2 linked regions of the Kineococcus endophyticus genome follow. The protein of the gene in region 1 binds, or shares a complex with, the protein of each later gene. Links are inferred from orthologs where the notes say so. Each region holds a gene or a part of one and is shown on either strand. Other genes may lie near its edges.

Evidence for each region.
Region 2: the proteins of tsaB (region 1) and tsaD are in contact, whole or in part, in a solved structure (PDB 4WQ4), measured with the Escherichia coli proteins. The link is inferred for Kineococcus endophyticus from one-to-one orthologs.

The regions. Positions count from the first base shown.
Region 1 is NZ_JBFNQN010000003.1:318,506-329,455, reverse strand. What follows is about bases 6,747-9,702. They hold tsaB (tRNA (adenosine(37)-N6)-threonylcarbamoyltransferase complex dimerization subunit type 1 TsaB), read right to left. Parts: upstream 8,583-9,702; coding sequence 7,911-8,582; downstream 6,747-7,910. Other genes in these bases: tsaE (tRNA (adenosine(37)-N6)-threonylcarbamoyltransferase complex ATPase subunit type 1 TsaE), read right to left, coding at 9,408-9,702; AB1207_RS05790 (alpha/beta hydrolase), read right to left, coding at 8,593-9,411; AB1207_RS05800 (MFS transporter), read right to left, coding at 6,747-7,869. Outside these bases: AB1207_RS05835 (MerR family transcriptional regulator), read right to left, coding at 1-385; AB1207_RS05830 (WhiB family transcriptional regulator), read left to right, coding at 762-1,064; groL (chaperonin GroEL), read right to left, coding at 1,196-2,812; co-chaperone GroES, read right to left, coding at 2,899-3,195; AB1207_RS05815 (class I SAM-dependent methyltransferase), read left to right, coding at 3,401-4,576; rimI (ribosomal protein S18-alanine N-acetyltransferase), read right to left, coding at 4,569-5,546; AB1207_RS05805 (squalene cyclase), read left to right, coding at 5,600-6,517; more of AB1207_RS05800, read right to left, coding at 6,514-6,746; more of tsaE, read right to left, coding at 9,703-9,917; AB1207_RS05780 (alpha/beta hydrolase), read right to left, coding at 9,914-10,950. UniProt on the Escherichia coli protein: Required for the formation of a threonylcarbamoyl group on adenosine at position 37 (t(6)A37) in tRNAs that read codons beginning with adenine.
Region 2 is NZ_JBFNQN010000004.1:337,343-348,237, forward strand. What follows is about bases 2,848-5,748. They hold tsaD (tRNA (adenosine(37)-N6)-threonylcarbamoyltransferase complex transferase subunit TsaD), read left to right. Parts: upstream 2,848-3,726; coding sequence 3,727-4,770; downstream 4,771-5,748. Other genes in these bases: AB1207_RS07645 (SpoIIE family protein phosphatase), read left to right, coding at 2,848-3,108; def (peptide deformylase), read left to right, coding at 3,218-3,730; AB1207_RS07660 (tellurium resistance protein), read left to right, coding at 4,837-5,541; AB1207_RS07665 (anti-sigma factor family protein), read right to left, coding at 5,673-5,748. In the rest of the region: AB1207_RS07635 (immunity protein CdiI family protein), read right to left, coding at 1-314; AB1207_RS07640 (YceI family protein), read left to right, coding at 600-1,352; more of AB1207_RS07645, read left to right, coding at 1,447-2,847; more of AB1207_RS07665, read right to left, coding at 5,749-6,386; AB1207_RS07670 (sigma-70 family RNA polymerase sigma factor), read right to left, coding at 6,383-6,967; AB1207_RS07675 (DUF4394 domain-containing protein), read right to left, coding at 7,056-7,889; acs (acetate--CoA ligase), read left to right, coding at 8,079-10,031; AB1207_RS07685 (endonuclease/exonuclease/phosphatase family protein), read left to right, coding at 10,115-10,895.

The sequences.
Region 1 (10,950 bases):
CGGCCGCCTCCACGACGTCCGCGGTGTCGGAGAGCGGGCTCGTGCCGGCGTGCGGGACCAGACCGGAGCCGGGACCGGCGATGGCGGCGGCGTCGGTGACGGCTGCCTCGATGACCGCGCTCGGGATCGTCGAGACGCTGGCCAGGGCGAACCCGCCGTCGGCGACGGCCGTGGTCGCAGCGAGCTGGGCGGCCTCGGCGGGAGCCACGCCCTCCAACGTCAGACGCCGCATGACCACCAGGCGGGCCAGGTCGGAGGCGGAGTAGCGCCGGTGCGCTCCCGCGGTGTGCTCCGACGGCCCGAGGCCGTAGCGCCGGTCCCAGGTCCGCAGCGTCGCGGGGGCGACCCCGAGGCGGCGCGCGACGGCGGCCACGGTGAGGGTCATGCGCGGTGCAGGCGGCGCAGAGGCACCCCGACCGGCGGGGTCGACAGCGGACGGCATGGGACGAGTCTGTCGCCGCGCGTGGCCTCGCGCCACTCACCTCACCGCGCCAATGCTGTTCAGCGTTGTTCAACGGACGGTCGGCGTTGTTCCGGGGCGTTCGGCTGGCGGGGACCCCGGATCTCTGCACCTTGTTCACACCTGGTTCAGGGAGCTGTCCACGCGACCGGCCCCCGGGCGTCGGCCCGGCCGGGACCGGATCCTGACCCGATCGGGGACGACTTCCCCCCAGGGGCTTGAACAACTTCTGACGCGGTTGTAGCTTCATGGTCAGACGCACCGCCACTCAGCACGATCCCCCAGCGAGGAGCACACCACCATGGCCGAGATCTCCCGTCTCCCCGGACCCGTCGCCGACGTCTGGGAGTGGCAGCTCGACGGTTCCTGCCGCGAAGCCGACCCGAACCTCTTCTTCCACCCCGAGGGCGAGCGTGGCCCCGCCCGCCGCAACCGCGACGCCGCCGCCCAGGCGATCTGCGGTGGGTGCCCCGTCCTGGAGCAGTGCCGCAAGCACGCCCTGAAGGTCCGCGAGCCCTACGGCGTGTGGGGCGGCATGACCGAGGACGACCGCGAAGCCGTCTACGCGACCGAGCGTCGCCGCGGGATGCGCATCGCCGGCTGACGCCCTGCTCCACCCCGTGCGCGGTGTGGTGCGGCGCACGGACCGGCCGGTGGGCCGGGACACCGCTGGGAACGACGAAGGGCCCGGCTCCCCCAGGGGAGCCGGGCCCTTCGCGTGGTCCTCAGGAGAGGTCAGTGGCCGTGGCCGTGACCGTGACCCGCAGCGGCGGGCTCCTCCTCCTTCTTGTCCACGACGAGCGTGTCGGTGGTGAGCACCATCGACGCGATCGAGGCGGCGTTGCGCAGCGCGGAGCGCGTCACCTTGACCGGGTCGAGGACCCCGCCGGCCAGCAGGTCGACGTACTCGCCGGTCGCGGCGTTGAGGCCGTTGCCCGGCTCGAGCGAGCGGACCTTCTCCACGACGACGTAGCCCTCGAGGCCGGCGTTCTCGGCGATCCAGCGCAGCGGCTCCGAAGCCGCCTTGCGGACGAGCGCGACACCGGTCGCCTCGTCGCCGGTCGTGCCCAGGCCGTCCTCGAGCACGGAGACGGCGTGCACCAGGGCCGAGCCGCCGCCGGCGACGATGCCCTCCTCGATCGCGGCGCGCGTCGCGGAGACGGCGTCCTCGATGCGGTGCTTCTTCTCCTTGAGCTCGACCTCGGTGTGCGCGCCGACCTTGATGACGACGACACCGCCGGACAGCTTGGCGAGGCGCTCCTGGAGCTTCTCGCGGTCCCAGTCGGAGTCGGTGCGCTCGACCTCGGCCTTGATCTGGGCGACGCGGCCGGCGATGTCGTCGGCCGAGCCGGCGCCGTCGACGATCGTCGTGTCGTCCTTGGTGACCGTGATGCGGCGGGCGGTGCCCAGCGCGTCGAGGTCGATCTGGTCGAGCTTGAGGCCGACCTCCTCGGCGACGACCTGCGCGCCGGTGAGGGTGGCGATGTCCTGCAGGATCGCCTTGCGGCGGTCGCCGAAGCCGGGGGCCTTCACCGCGACGGCGTTGAAGGTGCCGCGGATCTTGTTGACGACCAGGGTCGACAGCGCCTCGCCGTCGACGTCCTCGGCGATGATCAGCAGCGGCTTGGAGACCTTGAGGACCTTCTCCAGCAGCGGCAGCAGGTCCTGGACCGTCGAGATCTTGCCCTGGTGCACGAGCACGTAGGCGTCCTCGAGGACCGCTTCCTGACGCTCGGCGTCGGTGACGAAGTACGGCGAGATGTAGCCCTTGTCGAACTGCATCCCCTCGGTGAAGTCCAGCTCGAGGGCGGTCGTGGAGGACTCCTCGACCGTGATGACGCCGTCCTTGCCGACCTTGTCGAACGCGTCGGCGAGCAGGTCGCCGACCGTCGCGTCCTGGGCCGAGATCGTCGCGACGTGGGCGATGTCGCCCTTGCCGTCGACGTCGCGGGCCAGCGACAGGAGCTTGTCGTTGACGGCCTCGACGGCCTTGTCGATCCCGCGCTTGAGGCCGGAGGGGGCCGCGCCGGCCGCGACGTTGCGCAGGCCTTCCTTGACGAGGGCCTGGGCCAGGACGGTCGCGGTGGTGGTGCCGTCACCGGCGACGTCGTTCGTCTTGGTGGCGACCTCCTTCGCGAGCTGCGCGCCGAGGTTCTCGTACGGGTCGTCGAGCTCGACCTCGCGGGCGATGGTGACGCCGTCGTTCGTGATCGTCGGCGCCCCCCACTTCTTGTCGATGACGACGTTGCGGCCCTTGGGGCCGAGGGTCACCTTGACGGCGTTGGCGAGCGCGTCGACGCCGCGCTCGAGGGACTTGCGGGCCTTGTCGTCGAACGAGAGCTGCTTGGCCATGTCTTCTTCCTTCCGTAGACGTGCGCAACGAGGGACGCCCCGGGCACCCGAGATCGGGTGCCCGGGGCGTCAGGACCTCTGGTCGACTACTTGGCGACCTTGGCGAGGACGTCGCGCGCCGAGAGGATCAGCAGCTCGTCGCCGCCGTACTTGACCTCGGTGCCGCCGTACTTGGAGTAGATGACCTTGTCGCCGACGGCCACGTCGACCGGCACGCGGTTGCCGTTGTCGTCCACGCGACCCGGGCCCACGGCCAGGACTTCACCCTCCTGGGGCTTCTCCTTGGCGGTGTCCGGGATGACGAGACCGGAAGCGGTCGTCTGCTCCGCGTCGAGCGGCTTGACGACGATGCGGTCCTCGAGCGGAGTGATGGAGACCGACACTGGTGCGGCCCTCCCCTTCTGCTTCAGCGAACTGGCGTACGGGACGGTCGGAACGGTGGGGAGCGGACGACCGTCGTCGCGGGTTCCGGGCGGCCGCTGCCCCGTTGGCACTCCCACCCGGGGAGTGCCACCGACGCTGCGCGAGACGTTAGCACTCAGCCCTGACGAGTGCCAGACGCAGGGGGGCTCTGGGAGCATCCTCCGGGTGAACACCGCCGACGTCGACGCCCTGCGGTCCCCGGCGGGCCGCGCCCTCCTCGACGCCCTGGCCGGGACGGCCGGTGAGGACCCCGTCGCGCTGGCCACCCGGCTGCGGCGCGCGGGCCACGACCCGGCCCTCGCCGCCCTGGCCACGACCCAGTCGCGGCTGCGGGCGAAGGCGGCCGCGAAGTTCGGCGACCGGGCCCGAGACCTTTTGTTCACCGCAGCCGGTGTCGAGCAGGCGACCCGCGCCGTCGTCGCCCGCGAGCACGCCCGCCGCTTCGTCGCGGCGGGGGTGGCGAGGGTCGCCGACCTCGGTTGCGGCGTCGGCGCGGACTCCCTGGCCTTCCTCGACGCGGGGCTCGCCGTCCTGCCCGTCGACGCCGACCCCGTCACGGCCGCCGTCGCCACGCACAACCTCGGGGTGGCCGTCCGCTGCGAGGACGTCACGGCCGGGATCACCGGCGAGCTCGGCGAGGGCGACGGCGCGTGGTTCGACCCGGCCCGCCGGACGTCGGGCGGGCGGCGCGTCTTCGACCCCGAGGCCACCTCGCCGCCGCTGTCGTTCGTGCTGGCGACGGCCGCCCGGGTCCCGGCGACGGGGGCCAAGCTCGCGCCGGGCCTGCCCCACGAGCTCGTCCCCGCGGACGCCGAGGCGCAGTGGACCTCCGTCGACGGCGAGGTCGTCGAGTGCGCGCTGTGGTGCGGACCGCTGGCCCGGCCGGGGGTGGCGCGCAGCGCGCGGGTGGTGCGGGGCGGTGTCGCCGTCGACCTGGACTCGGTGGACCTGCCCGACGCCGAGGTGGGCGCGGTCGGCGGGTTCCTGCACGAACCCGACGGCGCGGTCATCCGGGCCGGGCTCGTCGGACGCGTCGCGGCCGACCTCGGAGGCCGGCTCGTCGACGAGACGATCGCCTACGTCACGACGGACGACGCGGTCTCCTCCCCGCTCGTCCGCTCGTTCCGGGTCCTGGACGTGCTGCCGTTCGGGCTCAAGAGCCTGCGGGCGCACCTGCGCTCCCTGGACGTCGGAGCGCTGACCGTCAAGAAGCGCGGGACCGCCGTCGACCCCGACCAGTTGCGCAAGCAGCTGGCGCTCAAGGGGTCCCGGCCCGCGACGATCGTCCTGACGCGCGTGGCGGGCAGGCAGAGCGTGCTGGTGGTGGACCCGGTCAGCTGATGCGCGCCCGCAGGACGAGCGCGTCGACGTCGTCGGGCTGGTAGTACCGGGCCCGCCGGGCGATCTGCTCGAACCCCTCGCTGCGGTAGAGGTGCTGGGCCGGCTCGTTGTCGGCCCGCACCTCCAGCAGCAGGTGCGTCGCACCGGCGTCGACAGCGCTGGTGCGCAGTTCCCGCAGCAGCGCGCGGCCCGTCCCCCGGCCCTGCTGGTCGCGGGCCACACCGATGGTCTGCACGTCGGCGTCGGCCCCCGCGACGACGATCCCGCCGTACCCGACCACGCGCCCCGCGTCCTCGGCCACCAGGAACCGACGGTTCGGTTGCGCGAGTTCCCCCCAGAACGCCTCGACGCTCCAGGCGCCCCGGCCGAACAGGTCGCTCTCGAGGGCGTGCACGTCGGCGACGTCCCACCAGCGCATGTCGCGCAGGACGACACCGGTGGGTCCGGTCAGGTCCAGGGCCAGGCACAGCCGCGGCCACGCGTCGAGGCCGAGCTCGGCCTCGTGCACGCGCAGGGCCCGCAGCTGCGGGCCGGGGTCGGCCACGTCGCGGAAACCCAGCCGCCGGTAGTACGGCGCGTTCCACGGCACGTCGGCGAAGGTCGTCAGCGTCAGCGCCGGTCGGCCGTCCTCCCGGGTGACGTCGGCCGCGAGCTCGAGGAGGCGCCGGCCGATCCCGCGGCGGGCGTGGCCGGGGTGGACGCTGACCTGTTCGACGTGACCGTTCCCGTCGACGGGTTCGACGGTGAGGAGCAGGTACCCGACGACCGCCCCGGTCCCCTCCTCGACCGCCACCCAGGCGCGTCCCGCCGCCCGGTGCGCGGCGAGCACGTCGAGGGCGGGCGGGTCGTCGTCGGCGACGGCCGTCATGCCGAGGTCCCGGAACGCCTCCCCCGCAGCGCGTTCCACGTCCTGCACGCGGGACAGGTCGGCGGGTTCGGCGGGACGCAGGACGACGGACGGTTCCTCCACACGCGCAGTCTGCCGCCCTTCCGCAGCGCTCCGCACGGTGGTTCGCTGGTGCCGTGGACGAACCGGAGCAGGTGCTGGACTGGTTGCTGGACTCCGACCCCGCACTGCGGTGGCAGGTCGAACGCGACCTCGCCGACGAACCCACCGAGGTCTGGGAGGCCACCCGCGCCCGCGTCCCGCACGAGGGGTTCGGCGCGCGCCTGCTCGCGCTGCAGGACCCCGACGGACGGTGGGCCGGCGGTGCGTTCTTCCCCGCCGACGCCGACCCGACGGGCCCACAGCCGTGGACGGCCACGACGTGGGTCCTGAACTCCCTGCGGGAGTGGGGTGTCGACGCCGGAGCGCTGGGCGACACCGCGGAACGGCTCGCCGACGCGCGGTGGGAGTACGACGACCTGCCCTACTGGGGCGGGGAGGTCGACTGCTGCATCAACGCGTGGACCCTGCTCAACGGCGGGTGGCTCGGGGTCGACGTGAGCGGCCTCGTCCGGTGGTTCGAGGAGCACCGGATGGCCGACGGCGGCTGGAACTGCGCGTGGGTCGAGGGCTCGACGCGGTCCTCGTTCCACTCCACCCTCGCCGCCGTCCGGGCGTTGCGCGACGCCGAACGCCGCACGGGGACGACGACGTCCGCCGCCGCGGGTGAGGAGTACCTGCTGGAACGCCGGCTGCGGCGCCGGCTCAGCACCGGCGAACTCGTCGCGCCGTGGGTCGACGACCACACCTACCCGTTCCGCTGGGGGTACAGCGTGCTGAACGCCCTCGACCACTTCCGCGAGGTCGGGACGCGGGACGCCCGGATGGCCGAGGCCGTCGACGTCGTCCGGTCGCAACGGCGGCCCGACGGCCGGTGGACGCGGACGGACCGGTTCCCCGGCGCCGTCTGGTTCCCCGTCGACGGCCCCGCCGGGGAACCCTCGCGCTGGGTGACGTTCCTCGCCCTGCGCGTCCTGCGCTGGTGGGGGTCCTAGCCCCGGGTCCGCTCGTCCGCCCCGTCGCGCACGTCGACGAGCAGCCGGTCGGCCCGCAGCCGGAACCGCTTGGTGCCCCACATCATCACGGCGGCCAGGAACGGCAGGACGCCGAGCGCGGCGACCCCGAGGGCGTCCGACCCCGTGCTGGAGGCGACGAACTCCCGCAGGTTCGGGGCGACGAAACCCCCGAGGTTCCCGAGGGAGTTGATGAGCCCGATGCCCGCCGCCGCGGCCGCCCCCGTGAGGAACGCCGTCGGGTAGGACCAGGTGATCGGCCCGATCGACAGGAACGAGGCGACGGCCACGGAGATGCAGACGATCCCGACGAGCGCGTACCCGCTCGCGCCCGCCGCCGCCGACCCGATGACGAACACGCCCGTGCTGACGAACAGCCACGTTCCCCACGTGCGGCGGCGGCGGACCGTCGTGGCGTGCCGGCCGACGAAGTAGCAGGCGAACATCCCCACGAACCACGGCACGGCGGTGATCAGGCCGACCTGCCAGCCGACGTCGCGGCCCGTCAGCCCCGCCACCTGCGTCGGGAGGTTGAACGTCACGCCGTAGACGGCGATCTGCAGGCAGAAGTAGACGACCGTGAAGTACCAGACGCGACCGTTGCGCATGGCCGCCCAGACGCCGCCGGGGCCGTCGGCCGACCGCAGGTCGTCCTCCTCGGCCATGGCCTGCCGCAGCGCGCCCTTCTCCTGCTCGGACAGGAACGTCGCCTGCTGCGGGGAGTTCACGAGGGCGAAGATCGCGACGATCCCCGCGACCACCGCGAGACCGCCCTCGACGGCGAACATCAACTGCCAGCCCGCGATCCCGTCGACGGAGTCGCCGAGGCTGATGAGGACCCCCGACAGCGGTGACCCGATCATCTGCGAGAACGGTTGCGCGAGGTAGAAGATGGCGAACATCCGGACGCGGTGCGCGTTCGGGAACCACTCGGCCAGGTACATGATGATGCCGGGGAACAACCCCGCCTCGGCGACGCCGAGGAGGAACCGCAGGACGATGAACGACGTCTCGCCCTGCACGAAGGCGAAGCACGCCGAGACGATCCCCCACGTGATGGCGATGCGCGCCAGCCACGCCTTCGCCCCGAACCGGCGCAGCGCGAGGTTGCTGGGGATCTCGAAGATCGCGTAGCCGATGAAGAACACGCCCGCCCCGAACGCGTAGGCCGCGGCCGAGATCCCGCGGTCAAGTTCCAGGGCCCGCTCGGCGAAGCTGACGTTCGTGCGGTCCAGGAACGAGACCACGTAGAGGACGACGATCATCGGCATGAGCCGGCGGGAGGCCCGCCGGACGGCCGACTCCAGAACCGGGTTGCTGACCGCTGCGGGCACGGGCGGGACCTCCTCGTCGAGACTTCCCAGACCCGGGCACGCTACGCCGTGACGCGTTTGCGCGCTCCCGGTGCCACGGCGTCCGGCCGCCGCAGGTAGAGGGGTTCGGGCGGCAGGAGCTCCAGGGCGCCGCGGCCGGCGAGCGCGTCGACGACGACCTGGGCCAGCGCACCGCCGTCGACGTCGAACGGGCCGTGCTCCCCACCGAGGAGTTCGGGGTACAGTCGCGTGCCCGCGCCGACGACGGGGACGTCCACGACCACGTCAGCGGGCCGCAGGACGTCCGGTCCGGCGGTGCGCCGCACTCCGACCGCTCCGCCGACGACCAGGTAGCGCGCCGTGTGCACCTCGCGGCGGCGGGCGTCGGTGGCGACGAGGAACTCCCCCGTGGTGCCCTCGGCGACGGCCGCGGCGGCCAGCGCGTCGAGGGAGCAGACGCCGCGGACGCGGGCTCCCCACGCCAGGGCGAGGGTGCGGGCGGTGGCGATCCCGACGCGCAGACCGGTGTAGGGCCCGGGGCCCACGCCGACGGCCACGTCCGTGACGTCCCGGCGTTCGCGGCCCGCGGCGCGCAGCACCTGCGCAACGGTCGGCACGAGGACCTCGTTGTGGCTGCGGGCCGTCCCGGCCCGGGCGGAGGCGAGGACCCGCTCCCCGTCGTGGACGGCGACCGCCACCCCGTCGGTCGCGGTGTCGAGGGCGAGCAGCAGCACGTCCGGGAGTCTAGGACGGTCCGGCGGCCGTCCCGTCCGGGCGGTCGGAGGGGTGCGAACGGCGGCGGGCGAACCGGACCGAGGCGGCGAAGACCGCCGGCGCGTCCCGGTCCGACGTCAGCTCGTGGAAGCTGTTGGCGTACACCACCTCCGAGACCTCGGCCGAGGACACCCCGGCCAGGACGGCGCGCGCGGAGGCGGCGGGCACGACGTGGTCGACGCGCGAGCGCAGGAGCAGCAGCGGCTGCCGGACGAGCGCGAGGTCGCGCCGCACGTCGCGCCACCCCGCGGCCTGCGAGACGAGCGCGCGCAACGGCGTCGTGTCGTAGGCCAGCACCTGGGCGGTCGTGTCCTGCAGGTCCCCGGCCACGCCGGGCCAGCGCGGCAGGACCCGGCCCAGCACCTGCACCGCCGCCAGCTTCCACGGCTCCAGGAGCACGGCCGGGTTGGCCAGCACGAGGCCGTGCACACGGTCCGGGCGCAGCTCGGCCAGCCGCAGCGCCAGGCCACCGCCCATCGAGATGCCGGCCACGAGGACGACCTCGTGGTCCAGCCGGTCCAGCGCGGCCTGCGCCGCCCCGAGCCAGTCGGCCCACGTCGTGCGGTCGCAGTCCGCGGCGGTGGTGCCGTGCCCGGGCAGCAGCGGGACCTCGACGTCGAACCCCGCCGCGTGGAACTCCTCGGCCCACGCCGCCACGGACAGCGGTGTGGCCGTGAAGCCGTGCACGACGAGCACTCCCGTACGGGGCCGGACGGCGTGCCGCCGGGCGAAGCCGTGGACGCGGTCGTCGTCGGTCCGCTCGGCCAGCGACCCCTGCCGTCCGCTCACGCGAGGTCCACCCCCGCCCAGCGCTCGCCGACGCCGCGCACGACCGCGCGCCGCGGTTCGACGGGGGCCCCGGCCTCGGGGTCCTCCCCCGCCCCGTCGGTGGAGGGGGCCGCCCCGGTGGGGCGCCGCAGGTCGACCTCGAGCCGGTCCCCCGCGATCTCCTCCACCAGCCCGCGCCCCCACTCCACGACGGTCACGGCCTCCTCGGCCGCGGTGTCGAGGTCGAGGTCGTCGACCTCGGCGAGGGACCCGAGGCGGTAGGCGTCGACGTGGACGAGCACCGGCCCGCCGACGAGGGACGGGTGCTCGCGCGCGATCACGAACGTCGGGGACGTCACCGGCCCGCGCACGCCGAGCGCGGCCGCCAGCCCGCGGGTGAACGTCGTCTTGCCGGCGCCGAGGTCCCCGGACAGCAGGACGAGGTCACCGGCGCGCAACTGACGCCCCACGCGCTCGCCGAACGCCGTCGTCTCCTCGGGCGTCCGCAGCAGGTGCTCGGTGCTCACGCGCGCCTCCGGCGTCCTCGACGGGCCAGGGGGACCACGACCTCGTGCGTCGCGGCCGGCGGACCGGACGCGTCGGCGGCCCGCGCCAGCAGCCGCTCCAGGCGGGACGTCACCACCCCGGGGTGCTCGAGCATGACGAGGTGCCCGGCCCCGCGGACGAGCACGTGCTCGGCCTCGGGCAGGGCGTCGGCGATCCCCCGGCCGTGGGCGGCCGGGGTCATGAGGTCCCGCTCGGCGGCCACGACCAGGACGGGGCGGCCCGCCAGGCCCGCGAGCGCCTCCCGCTCGTCGAGGGTGGCGAAGGCGGGCAGCAGGTCGGCGATGACGTCGACGGGCGTCTGCGCCATCATCCGGGCGCTGAGCCGGACGAGCTCGGGCGCGACCGGCCCGGCGAAGCTCCAGTGCCGCACGAGCCGCTGCTCGAGGTCGGCCCCGACGCGGCGGCTGCGTTCGAGGACCTCGTAGCGGCCCCCCGCCCGCTCCAGGGCCAGCTCGGCCCAGTGCACGAGGTGGTGCCCCAGCAGCGGCAGCCCGTGGTCGACGGCCGCGAGCCCGCCCGCCGACGTCGCCACGAGGGCGACGGCGGCGATCCGGGGCAGCAGGTCGGGCCGGCGGGCGGCGAGCTCCATGACGGTCATGCCGCCCAGGGAGTGCCCGACGAGGACGACGGGTCCGTCGGGGGCGACGGCGTCGAGGACCTGCCCGAGGTCGTCGGCGAGGCGGGCGACGCCCACGGGTCCGTCGGGGCCGCGGCCGGACCGGCCGTGACCGCGCAGCTCGGGCAGGACGAGCCGGTACCGGCCGCGCAGCGCGAGGCGCTGGAAGTGCCAGCAGTCGGCCGTCAGGGCGTAGCCGTGGCACAGCACGACCGTCGGCGCCGGACCCGCACCGGTCGTGGCCGGGCGGTCGAGCTCGTCGACCTCGACGTGCAGCCGGGCGCCGTCGTCGGTGACGACCTCGACGGGGCTGCCCGTGAGCGGGAGCAGCTCCTCGCGCCGGTCGCTCGTGCGCCGGCGCAGGGGGCGCCGACGGA
Region 2 (10,895 bases), on another replicon or contig:
CGCACGGGCCACAGGTCGAGGTCGAAGTGGACCCCGGGCAGCGCGTGGTTCAGCTCCGACTGCAGCCGGAACCCCTCGCTGGCGTACGTGGTGCAGGACGACGGGGAGTCCCACCCGCACAGGTCGACGGGGTGGTGCTCGTCGAAGTAGGCCTGCCAGGCCAGCAGGCCCGTGCGCAGGTGCTCGTCCAGGCCCAGGTGGTCCAGGTGCGTGGGGCTGAGGACGAAGCCCCCGAGGTCGGCCGGCGCCCACACGGGCGTCGGGGCCAGGTAGTCGCTCATGAGGCGCAATCGCTCAAGTCGCTCAAACGGCACGCGTCGAGGGTAGGCCCTCCACGGGGGTGCTCCGGACCACCGCGGACGGCGTCGCACCGCCTGCGCCGCAACGTTTGCAACGACGCACCGTCGTAGTTGAGAGGGGGACGACGCCATCCGGGGTTCGCCCGCCGTTCACCCGCTGGTCGGGGGAGCTCCCGGCGTCCGTCCAGGTGGTTCCCGGCCTCCCGGCAGGCTCGCAGCTGAACCCCGGGGCCCGCCGGATCCGTGTAGCCGGTGACACGACGCCCCGACCGGACGGCGTCACGACTCACGGGGGTCCCCATGAGCAGCACCAGCACCACCGACAGTCCCTCCCGCTCCACGGGGCCGGGCCGGCCGCGCCGCCGCAGGCTCTGGATCGGGCTGGCCGTGGTCGTCGTCCTCCTCGTCCTGGCCGCCGTCGTGGGCCCGCGGATCTACGCGAAGGTCGAGGGCGCCAAGGCCGCGGCCCCGCTCGTCACCGCCGGCTCCACGCCGAGCGCGACCGCCACCGCGGCCTCCACCGACGCCGCGCTCAACGGGTCGTGGGCGATCACGAGCGGTGGCACCGCGGGATACCGCGTCGACGAGGTCCTCAACGGCCAGAACGTCACCGTCACGGGGCGGACGGACGAGGTCACGGGCTCGCTCACCGTCGACGGCGGGCAGCTCACCGCGGGGAAGGTGTCCGTCGACCTCGCCAGCGTCGAGACCGACTCCAGCGCCCGCGACGGGCAGTTCCGCGGCGCCGACATCATGGACGTCGACCGCTTCCCGACCGCCGACTTCGCCGTGACCTCCCCCGTCCCGCTCGGTGGGCTCGAGGTCGGCTCGACGATCGCCGTCCAGCTCACCGGGGCGATGACGCTCAAGGGCACGACGAAGGACGTCACCGTCCCCGCGACCGTGCAGCGCACGGCGGACAAGGCCGTGACCGTCACGGGCTCGCTGCCGGTCACGTGGTCCGACTACGGCGTGCAGGCGCCGAACCTCGGCTTCGTGTCCGTCCAGGACGCCGGGACGATCGAGTTCTCGGTCCCCGCCGTCCCGGCCTGACGTCCGCGGGGTCCCCTCGGGAGGTGTCCCGGGCGAACCGGTGGATGCGCCGGATCGCCTGCGGGACAGGCCCCCTGGTCCCTAACCTGCTGGCATGTCGTCCGCGGGAGCGGTGGACCCGCTGCTCCTGCGTGCGTGGCAAGAGGTCTCCGAGGGAACCATCGTGCTCGACGCGCAGCAGTGGCGCGTCGAGCACGTCAACGCCGCCGGCGCCGCCCTGTACGGCCTCTTGCCGTCGCAGATGGTGGGCCGGCTGCTGTCCGACGTGTTCCCCGCCGCGGTCGGCAGCGACTTCCACGACGAGCTGCGCCGCACGCGCGCCGAGGGCGGGCTCGTCACCTGGACCGGCCCCGTCCCCGGCACCGACCGGTGGATCGCGGTCCGGGCCCAGCGCGTCGACGGCCCGGACGGGCGGCAGACCGTCCTGTGCTCCTTCCGCGACGTCACCGCCGAGCGGGCGCTCGAGGTCGAGCGCGACGCCCTCATGGGATCGCTGCAGCGGTCCCTGGAGAACACGACGCGGCTGCTGCGGCTGTCCGAGGCGCTGACCGCCACGCGCACGGTGGCCGACGTCGCCGAGGTGGCCGCCGCCGCGGCGCGCGAGGGCTTCGGGGCGACGTACGCGGCGGTGTCCGTCGTCGACCACGACCGCCAGGTCCTGCGCACCCCCTTCACGGGCGACTACGCGCCCGGGGCGCAGGAGCACTGGCAGGACGTGCCCCTCGACGGTCCCGGCCCGGGACTCGTCGCCCTGCGCGACGGGCAGCCGCGGTTCGACGACGAGGACAGCCTGCGCTCGGGGTTCCCCGAGCTCGCCCACCGCTGGGACGTCTCGCGGGCCCGGCTCGTCGCGACCGTCCCGCTGCTGGCCGCCCGCCGCAGCGTCGGGCTGCTCACCGTCGTCTGGCGCGAGGACGTCGACCTGCCCGAGGGGCAGCGGGCCATGCTGGTGGCCCTCGCCTCCTACACGACGCAGGCGCTGCAGCGGGCCCTGCTGCTGGCCGAGCGGACGGCGACGGCCCGCACGCTGCAGAACTCCATGCTCACGACGGACCTGCCCCAGGCCGGCGGGCTCGAGCTCGTCGCCCGGTACGTCGCCGCCCACACCGACGACCAGGTCGGGGGCGACTGGTACGACGGCGTGCTGCTCCCGGACGGGACGACGCTGCTCGTCATCGGCGACGTCGCCGGGCACGACATCACCGCGGCCGCCGAGATGGGGCAGCTGCGCATCGCCCTGCGCGCCCTGGCCGTCGACCGCGACGACCCGCCCGCGCTGCTGCTGGACCGCCTGGAGTCGGTCGTCGACTCCTTCCGCGCCGACGCGATCCTGGCCAGCTGCCTCGTCGTGCGCGTCGAGCAGGACGCCGGCGCCCGCGCGGCCGGGGTGCGGGTGCTGCGCTGGGCCAACGCCGGCCACCCGCCGCCCGTCCTCGTCCTGGCCGACGGCACCGCCCGCGTCCTCGACGCCGACCCCGACCTCCTGCTCGGGGTGGGGGCCGGTCACCGCACCGACCACGTCGTCGAGGTCCCCGCGGGGGCGACGCTGCTGCTCTACACCGACGGCCTCGTCGAGCGCCGCGACGACGACCTCGACGTGGGCATCGAGCGGTTGCGCGCCAAGGCGTCCGGTCTGGCCGGTCCGCACCTGGCCGCGGCGCTGGACGAGCTGCTCGCGGAGGTCGAGGACGGGGGCCCGGACGCGGGCGGGGACGACGTCGCGCTGCTCGCGGTCCGCTTCCACCCGCAGCCCTGACCTACGATCACGTGTCGTGAGCTCCCCTGAAGACCCCGCGTCGACCCCCGTCGAGCCGGCGGAGCGGGTCCCCGTCGTCTTCGAGGGGCGCACCGGGGTCGTCCACCCGATCACGCGGTACTTCACGCCCGTGCTGCACCGCCCCTGCACGCCCGTGACGGCCTTCGACGACGACCTCGTCCAGCTCGTCGCCGACATGTTCGCCTCGATGGACGCCGCCGACGGCGTGGGCCTGGCCGCCAACCAGATCGGCGTCGACGCGCGCGTCTTCGTCGTCGACTGCCCCGACGCGGAGTCGGAGACGACGGGCGAGAACGTCGTCGCCCACGTCGTGAACCCCGTCCTGCACCTGCCCACGGGCCGCAAGCGCCGCCTCGACCTCGACGGCGAGGGCTGCCTGTCCGTGCCCGGCGAGTACGCCGACCTGGCCCGCCCCGACACCGCCGAGGTCCGCGGCGTCGACGTCCACGGCCGGCCCGTCCGCATCGTCGGCACCGGCCTGCTCGCCCGCTGCCTGCAGCACGAGAGCGACCACCTCGACGGCGTCGTCTACGTCGACCGGCTGCCCGCCGACGAACGCGCCGAGATCCTCGAGGCGGCCGGTCTGCGGGCGCCCGCGTGATCGTCCTCGGGGTCGAGTCCAGCTGCGACGAGACCGGTGTCGGCCTCGTCAGCGAGGGCGTGCTGCTCGGCGACGCGCTCGCCTCGAGCATGGACGCCCACGCCCGCTTCGGCGGTGTCGTCCCCGAGGTCGCGGCCCGCGCCCACCTCGAGGCCATCGTCCCCGTCCTGCACGAGGCGCTGGACAAGGCGTCCCTGCAGCTGTCCGACGTCGACGCCGTCGCCGTGACCGCGGGGCCCGGGCTGTCGACGGCCGTGCAGGTCGGGCTGGCCTCGGCCAAGGCGCTCGCGTTCGCGCTCGACAAGCCGCTCTACGGCGTCCACCACCTCGCCGGGCACGCGGCCGTCGACGTCCTGGAGCACGGCCCGCTGCCCTCGCGGTGCGTGGCGCTCGTCGTCAGCGGCGGGCACACGTCCCTGCTGCTGCTCGGCGACCTCGGCCGCGACCCGATCGTGCACCTCGGCGACACCATCGACGACGCGGCGGGGGAGGCCTTCGACAAGGTCGCCCGCGTCCTCGGCCTCGGCTACCCCGGCGGACCGGTCGTGGACCGCGTGGCCCGCGAGGGCGACCCGCACGCCATCGGCTTCCCCCGCGCGCTGTCCCGGCCCTCGGACCCGGCGTACGGGTTCTCCTTCTCGGGGGTGAAGACGGCCGTCGCGCGCTGGGTCGAGGCCCGCGTCGACGCCGGGGGCGAGGTGCCCGTCGCCGACGTCGCGGCGAGCTTCCAGGAGGCCGTCGCCGACGTCCTGACCCGCAAGGCCCTCGCTGCGTGCCGCGAGCACCGCGTCGACACGCTGCTGCTCGTCGGCGGGGTGGCGGCGAACTCGCGCGTCCGGTCCCTGGCCGAGGAGCGTTGCGCCGCAGCCGGTGTCGAGCTGCGCGTGCCGCCCATCCGGTTGTGCACCGACAACGGCGCGATGATCGCCGCCGTCGGCGACCTGCTCGTCCGCGCCGGTGCGCCGGCGTCGGGGCTGGACCTGGGGGCGGACCCGTCCGCGCCGCTGACGGGGGCGCTGCTCGCCGGTCCCTGGACCTGACGGCACTACCCGGGGCAGCCGTACGTTGGCTGGGAGACAGTTCCCCGGACGAAAGGCGTCGGACCCGTGGCCATCGACTACTCGAAGAAGGCGAACAGCCCCGAACCGCCCGCGGGCGGTGGAGGTGGGGGCGTCTCGCTCTCGAAGGTGACGCTGACCAAGTCCGCGCCGAAGGTGTCGCTGTCGAAGTCGGGCGGGGCCGGCGGCACGCTGCGCGTGCACCTGGCCTGGAACGCGCGTCCGGCCGGGGCCGCCCCCGCCTCGGGTGGCGGGTTCTTCTCCAAGCTCAAGGCCGCCGCGGCCCCGCAGTCCGGGATCGACCTGGACATCGGCGCGCTGTACGAGTTCTCCGACGGGTCCAAGGGCGTCGTGCAGGCCCTCGGCAACGCCTTCCGCGACCGCGGTGCCGGTGACCCGGTCGTCTGGCTCGACGGCGACGACCGCACCGGTGGCGGCGGGGAGAACCTCTTCGTCGACCTCGGTCAGGCGGCCCGCATCAAGCGGATCCTCGTCTTCGCCTTCATCTACGAGGGCGTCCCGAACTGGGCCGCCGCCGACGGCGTCGTGACCCTGCACCCGACCTCCGGCCCCGAGATCGAGGTGCGCCTCGACGAGCACGACGACCGCTCGCCCATGTGCGCGATCGCCCAGATCGTCTCCGACGGCCGCGAGGTGTCCGTCCAGCGCGAGGTGCGGTACGTGCAGGGCGGGCAGCAGGCCCTCGACGAGGCGTTCGGGTGGGGCATGAAGTGGCGGACCGGGCGCAAGTGACGGCGTCCGTCTGAGGTCCCTGCGACCGCGTTGCCTCCCCGCTGCCGCGGGGTGAGGCCTCGTTGCCTCCCCGCGGCCGGTGATCGACCTCGGGGAGGCAACGAGGCGTTCCCCGCGGGGTCCGCGCCCGCTCAGGCGCGGGGGAGCGGGAGGGTGAGGACGGTCGCGCCCGCGTCGTCGAGCACCTCGAACCCCGTCGCGTCGTCGCGCAGGACGGCGGCCTGCATGTCGCACGTCAGCTCCCCCGCCCCGACGCCGAGGAACTCCCCGGCCGGTCGCGTCGCACCGTCCGCGGTGCGCACGACGGCGCGGTAGGTCCGCCCGGCGGCGAAGCCCGACGCCTCGAACGTCACCTCCACGCCCCACGTGTGCGGGACGACGACGGCGGGCGCGTCGGCCCTGAGGCCCGAGGCGACGACGGTCAGGGGCAGCTCCTCGACGGCCACCGCGGGCGCCGGGTCGCGGGTCGCGACCTGCCAGGTGACGCCGGTGGCGACGCCCGCCGCCACGACCGCAGCGGCCACCGGGACGAGCGCCGCGCGCAGCCGACGCGTCCTGGACGCGCGCCGTTCGCGGCGGTCGCGCAGCACCGACTCCTGCCGGACGGCGGCCAGCACCCGGTCGCCCAGCTCCCGGGGCGGTGCCGCCTCGCCCGGCAGCCGGTCCGGGTCGACGAGGCGCAGGTCCGCGCGCAGCGGTGCGAGCTCGGCGAGCTCGGCCCGGCAGTCCGCGCACCCGTCGAGGTGGGCCTGCACGCGCGCGGTGTCCGCGGGCGGCGTCAGGCCGAGGGCGTGCAGGCCCAGCAGCTCGCGCAGCTCCCGGTGCTCCCCCTGGTCCCCGCTCACGGCTCCACCCCCATCTCGTCCATCGCCACCCGCAGCGCCTTCAGCCCGTAGAAGACCCGGCTGCGGACCGTGCCCACCGGGACCCCCAGCTCGGCCGCCCCCTCGGCGGGCGGCCGGTCGCGCAGGTAGGTCTCGACGACCGCCGTCCGGTGCTCCGGGGACAGCCGCCGCAGCGCCTCCTCGACCACCCACCCCCGCAGGACGTCCTCGCCGGGGTCCTCGCCGACGGCCCCGGTGGTGACGTCGGTGACGTCCGCCACCAGCGCACCCTGCCAGGGTCGCGCTCCCGCCGCCCGCACGTGGTCGAGCAGGGTGTTGCGGGCGATGGCGAACAGCCAGACCCGCAGGCTCGCGAGCGACGGGTCGTAGCGGTCCGCCGCCCGCCAGGCGCGCAGGAAGGTCTCCTGCACGACGTCCTGCGCGGCCGCCGCGTCACCGAGCCCGCGCAGGGCGAAGCGGTACAGCTCCGCCCCGTGCGCCGCGTAGGCGCGCGCGACGTCGGTCTCGTCCCGCAGTCCGTCGGCCCGGCTCGCCTCGTCCTGCAGCGTCGAGCCGCCGCGCCGTCCGTGGCGCCGTCCCATGCTCCTCCGTCCGTCCTGCTCACCTGCGCCCCGCCGGGGCCGGGTCCGGCAGACCCCCTCAGCCCGCCGGACCCGGCGTCCGTCCGGCTCAGGACAGGCGCAGCGCCAGGTCGGTGACCTTCGCCTCGATCGTCCCGACCGGCGTCGCCGCCCCCGTCAGGAGCGAGACCCGGTACAGCTGCGAGCCCTTCGCCCCGGGGACCGCGAGGTACCCGGTGGTTCCGGTGACGTCGAAGCCGACGCTGCCGGAGACGTCGACGCCGAGCTTCCCGGTGGGCGCGAGCGTGCCCGAGTTCGCCGGGGACTGCACCGCGACGACGTCGTCCTTCGTGCCGATGACGAACAGCGTCGTCGCCGTGGCCGGGTCGGTGTCGTTGTTCGTGTAGGCCGCGGCGGTGACGCCCGTGGTCGTGCCGGCCGCGGGCGGCGTCGTCAGGGACGTGTCGGCCACGGTGGCGGGGTACCCGGCGTCGGTGCGGGCGAAGGACTGCCGCAGGTTCTGGCCGTTGTCGGAGACGATGCGCAGGGCGTTGGCGACGGGGTTGAAGTCGACGCCGAACGCGTTGCCCTGCAGGGGGACCGTCAGCTGCAGCACCTTGCTGGCCTGCGCGGCGTGGACGTCGAGGCGGTAGACGCCGCCGCGGTCGCCGACGCCGTAGACCTGCTTGTCCTGGATCCGGGCGTCGATGCCGACGAGCTTCGTGTCGCCGCTGAGGCCCTTCAGGGTGCCCGTCGTCTTCACGGCGCCGGCGGTGGCGGTGGAGAACGTGACGAGGCGGGTGCCGTCGACGAGGCCGACGGCGCGGGGAGCGTCGCTGCGCCCGTGGTCCGATCCGCCGGCGGTGGCGGAGGCGGTGGTGGAGCCCAGGCCGACGAGGGCGATGGCGGCGGCTGCGGCGGTGATCGCGGTACGGGGTCGCACGGGGTTCCTCCTGCTGGTCGGGGTGGTCCGGACCCGGCGGGGGCCGGGTCGGGGGTGTGTACGCGGCTCGCACCGGCGGCGTTCAGCGCGTCGGCGGATTCCTGCGCGGACGACCCGCAACGCGCCCGCAACCGTCGACGGCTAACCTCGTCGCGTACCCGCGAGAGCAGGCTGTCGAGGAGGACGTCCGTGAGCACGCCGCAGGACCAGTCGACGACCCAGGCCACCGTGCCGCCGAGCCCGGAGTTCGCCGCGCAGGCCGTCGCCCAGGCCGACCTCTACGAGCGCGCCGCGGCCGACCGGCTCGGGTTCTGGGCCGAGCAGGCCCGCGAGAACGTCACGTGGGACACCGACTTCACCGACGTCCTGGACTGGTCGGGGGCGCCGTTCGCGAAGTGGTTCGTGGGCGGCAGGCTCAACGTGGCGGTGAACTGCGTCGACCGCCACGTCGAGGCCGGGAACGGCGACCGCGTCGCGCTGCACTTCGAGGGCGAACCCGGCGACACCCGCGCCGTGACGTACGCCGAACTGCACGAGCAGGTCCAGCGGGCTGCGAACGCGTTGCAGGCGCTCGGGGTCCAGGCCGGCGACCGCGTGGCGATCTACCTGCCGATGCTCGTCGAGTCCATCGTCGCGATGCTGGCCTGCGCCCGCCTCGGGGCGGCGCACTCGGTGGTGTTCGGCGGGTTCTCCGCCGACGCGCTGAACTCCCGCATCAACGACGCCGAGGCCAAGCTCGTCATCACGTGCGACGGCTCCTACCGTCGCGGGAAACCCACCACGCTCAAGCCCGCCGTCGACGCCGCCCTGGCCAAGGGGGCGCCGAGCGTCACGAACGTCCTCGTCGTCCGCCGCAACGGCGAGGAGGTCGACTGGGTCGAGGGCCGCGACGTGTGGTGGCACGAGGCGCTGGAAGGCGCTGCGCCGCAGCACGAGGCGGAGTCGTTCGACGCCGAGAACCCGCTGTTCGTGCTCTACACCTCCGGCACGACGGGCAAACCCAAGGGCATCCTGCACACCTCCGGCGGGTACCTCGTCCAGACCGCGTACACGACGAAGAACGTGTTCGACGTCAAGCCCGAGCGCGACGTCTACTGGTGCACCGCCGACATCGGCTGGGTCACCGGCCACAGCTACATCGTCTACGGCCCGCTGGCCAACGGCCTCACCCAGGTCGTCTACGAGGGCACCCCGGACACCCCCGACAAGGACCGCTGGTGGTCCATCGTCGAGAAGTACGGTGTCACCGTCCTCTACACCGCGCCGACCGCGATCCGCACCTGCATGAAGTGGGGCGAGGAGCACCCGGCCAAGCACGACCTGTCCTCGCTGCGCGTCCTGGGCAGCGTCGGGGAGAACATCAACCCCGAGGCGTGGAACTGGTACCGCCGCGTCATCGGCTCCGACCGCACCCCCATCGCGGACACGTGGTGGCAGACCGAGACCGGCGCGCAGATGATCGCCCCGCTGCCCGGTGTCACCGCGCTCAAGGCCGGATCGGCGCAGGTCCCGCTGCCGGGCATCGTGGCCGAGGTCGTCGACGACGCCGGCGAACCGGTCGGCCCCGGTCAGACCGGCTACCTCGTCCTCACCGAACCGTGGCCGGCGATGCTGCGCGGGATCTGGGGTGACGAGCAGCGGTTCAAGGACACGTACTGGTCGCGCTTCCCCGGCCGCTACTTCGCCGGCGACGGCGCCAAGCGCGACGACGACGGCGACATCTGGCTGCTCGGCCGTGTCGACGACGTCATGAACGTCTCCGGGCACCGGCTGTCGACGGCCGAGATCGAGTCGGCGCTCGTGTCCCACCCCGACGTCGCCGAGGCCGCGGTCGTCGGCGCCACCGACGAGACGACCGGCCAGGCCGTCGTCGCCTTCGTCATCCTGCGCGGGGGCCACGAGCAGGGTCCGGACACCGTCGCCGACCTGCGCAACCACGTGGCGAAGGAGATCGGACCCATCGCCAAGCCGAAGTCGATCATGGTCGTCGCGGAGCTGCCGAAGACGCGGTCGGGCAAGATCATGCGCCGCCTGCTGCGCGACGTCGCCGAGCACCGCACGCCCGGGGACGTCACGACGCTCACCGACTCCTCGGTGATGGACGCCATCTCGGCGGGGATGAACGCCACCCCCCAGGACTGACGGCGCAGGACGGGTTCGACTCCTCCACCGCACCCCCTCCTCCGACCGGCGCGTCGGGGCAGGGGGTGCGGCACTGTGGAGCGGTGCCTCGCGAACCCCGTCGCCGCAGCCCCGCCGCCCTCGCCGGGACCGTCGTGGCGACCGGGGTCGTGGCCGCCGGGGCGGCCGTGGTGGGTGCACCGGACTGGTTCGGGCTGGCCGGGGAGCGCCCCTTCGTGTGGACGGTGCCGTTCCGCGTGCCCGTGGGGCTCGGCCTCGCCGGTCTCGCGGTCCTCACGGGGCTCACCGGTCTGCGGTGGCGACGCACCCTGCCCGCGGCGACGGCCCTGGCCCTGGCCGCCGCCGGGTCCCTCGGGACGACGCTCGCCCGCGGGGTGTCCGCCGGTGAGCTGCCCGCCGCCCGCGCCGGGGACGTCACCGTCCTGGCCGCCAACGTCTTCCTCGCCCGCGCCGACCGCGAGGGCGTGGCCCGCCTCGCCGTCGACGGTCGGGCCGACGTCGTCTCCCTGCCGGAGTCGACGCGGGAGTACGCCGACGACGTCGCCACCCGCATCGAGAGGGCCACGGGCACCGGCGTGCAGGTGTTCTTCCGCGACGACCGCGACGGCCGCTTCGGGACGGCGCTGCTCGTCGCCGACCGGCTGGGGGAGTACCGGGTGACCGGGGAGCTGACCGACGGGATCAAGGCGGTCGTCACCGCGGCGCCGGTGTCCGGGCAGGGACCGGTGCTGGCCGCGGCGCACACCGCGGCACCCGTCCCCGAGCTCCTCGCGCCGTGGGCCGTCGAGGTGCAGGCCGTCGCCGACTGGTGCGCGCGGACGCCCGGGGCGCTGCTCGCGGGCGACCTCAACGCGACCCTGGACC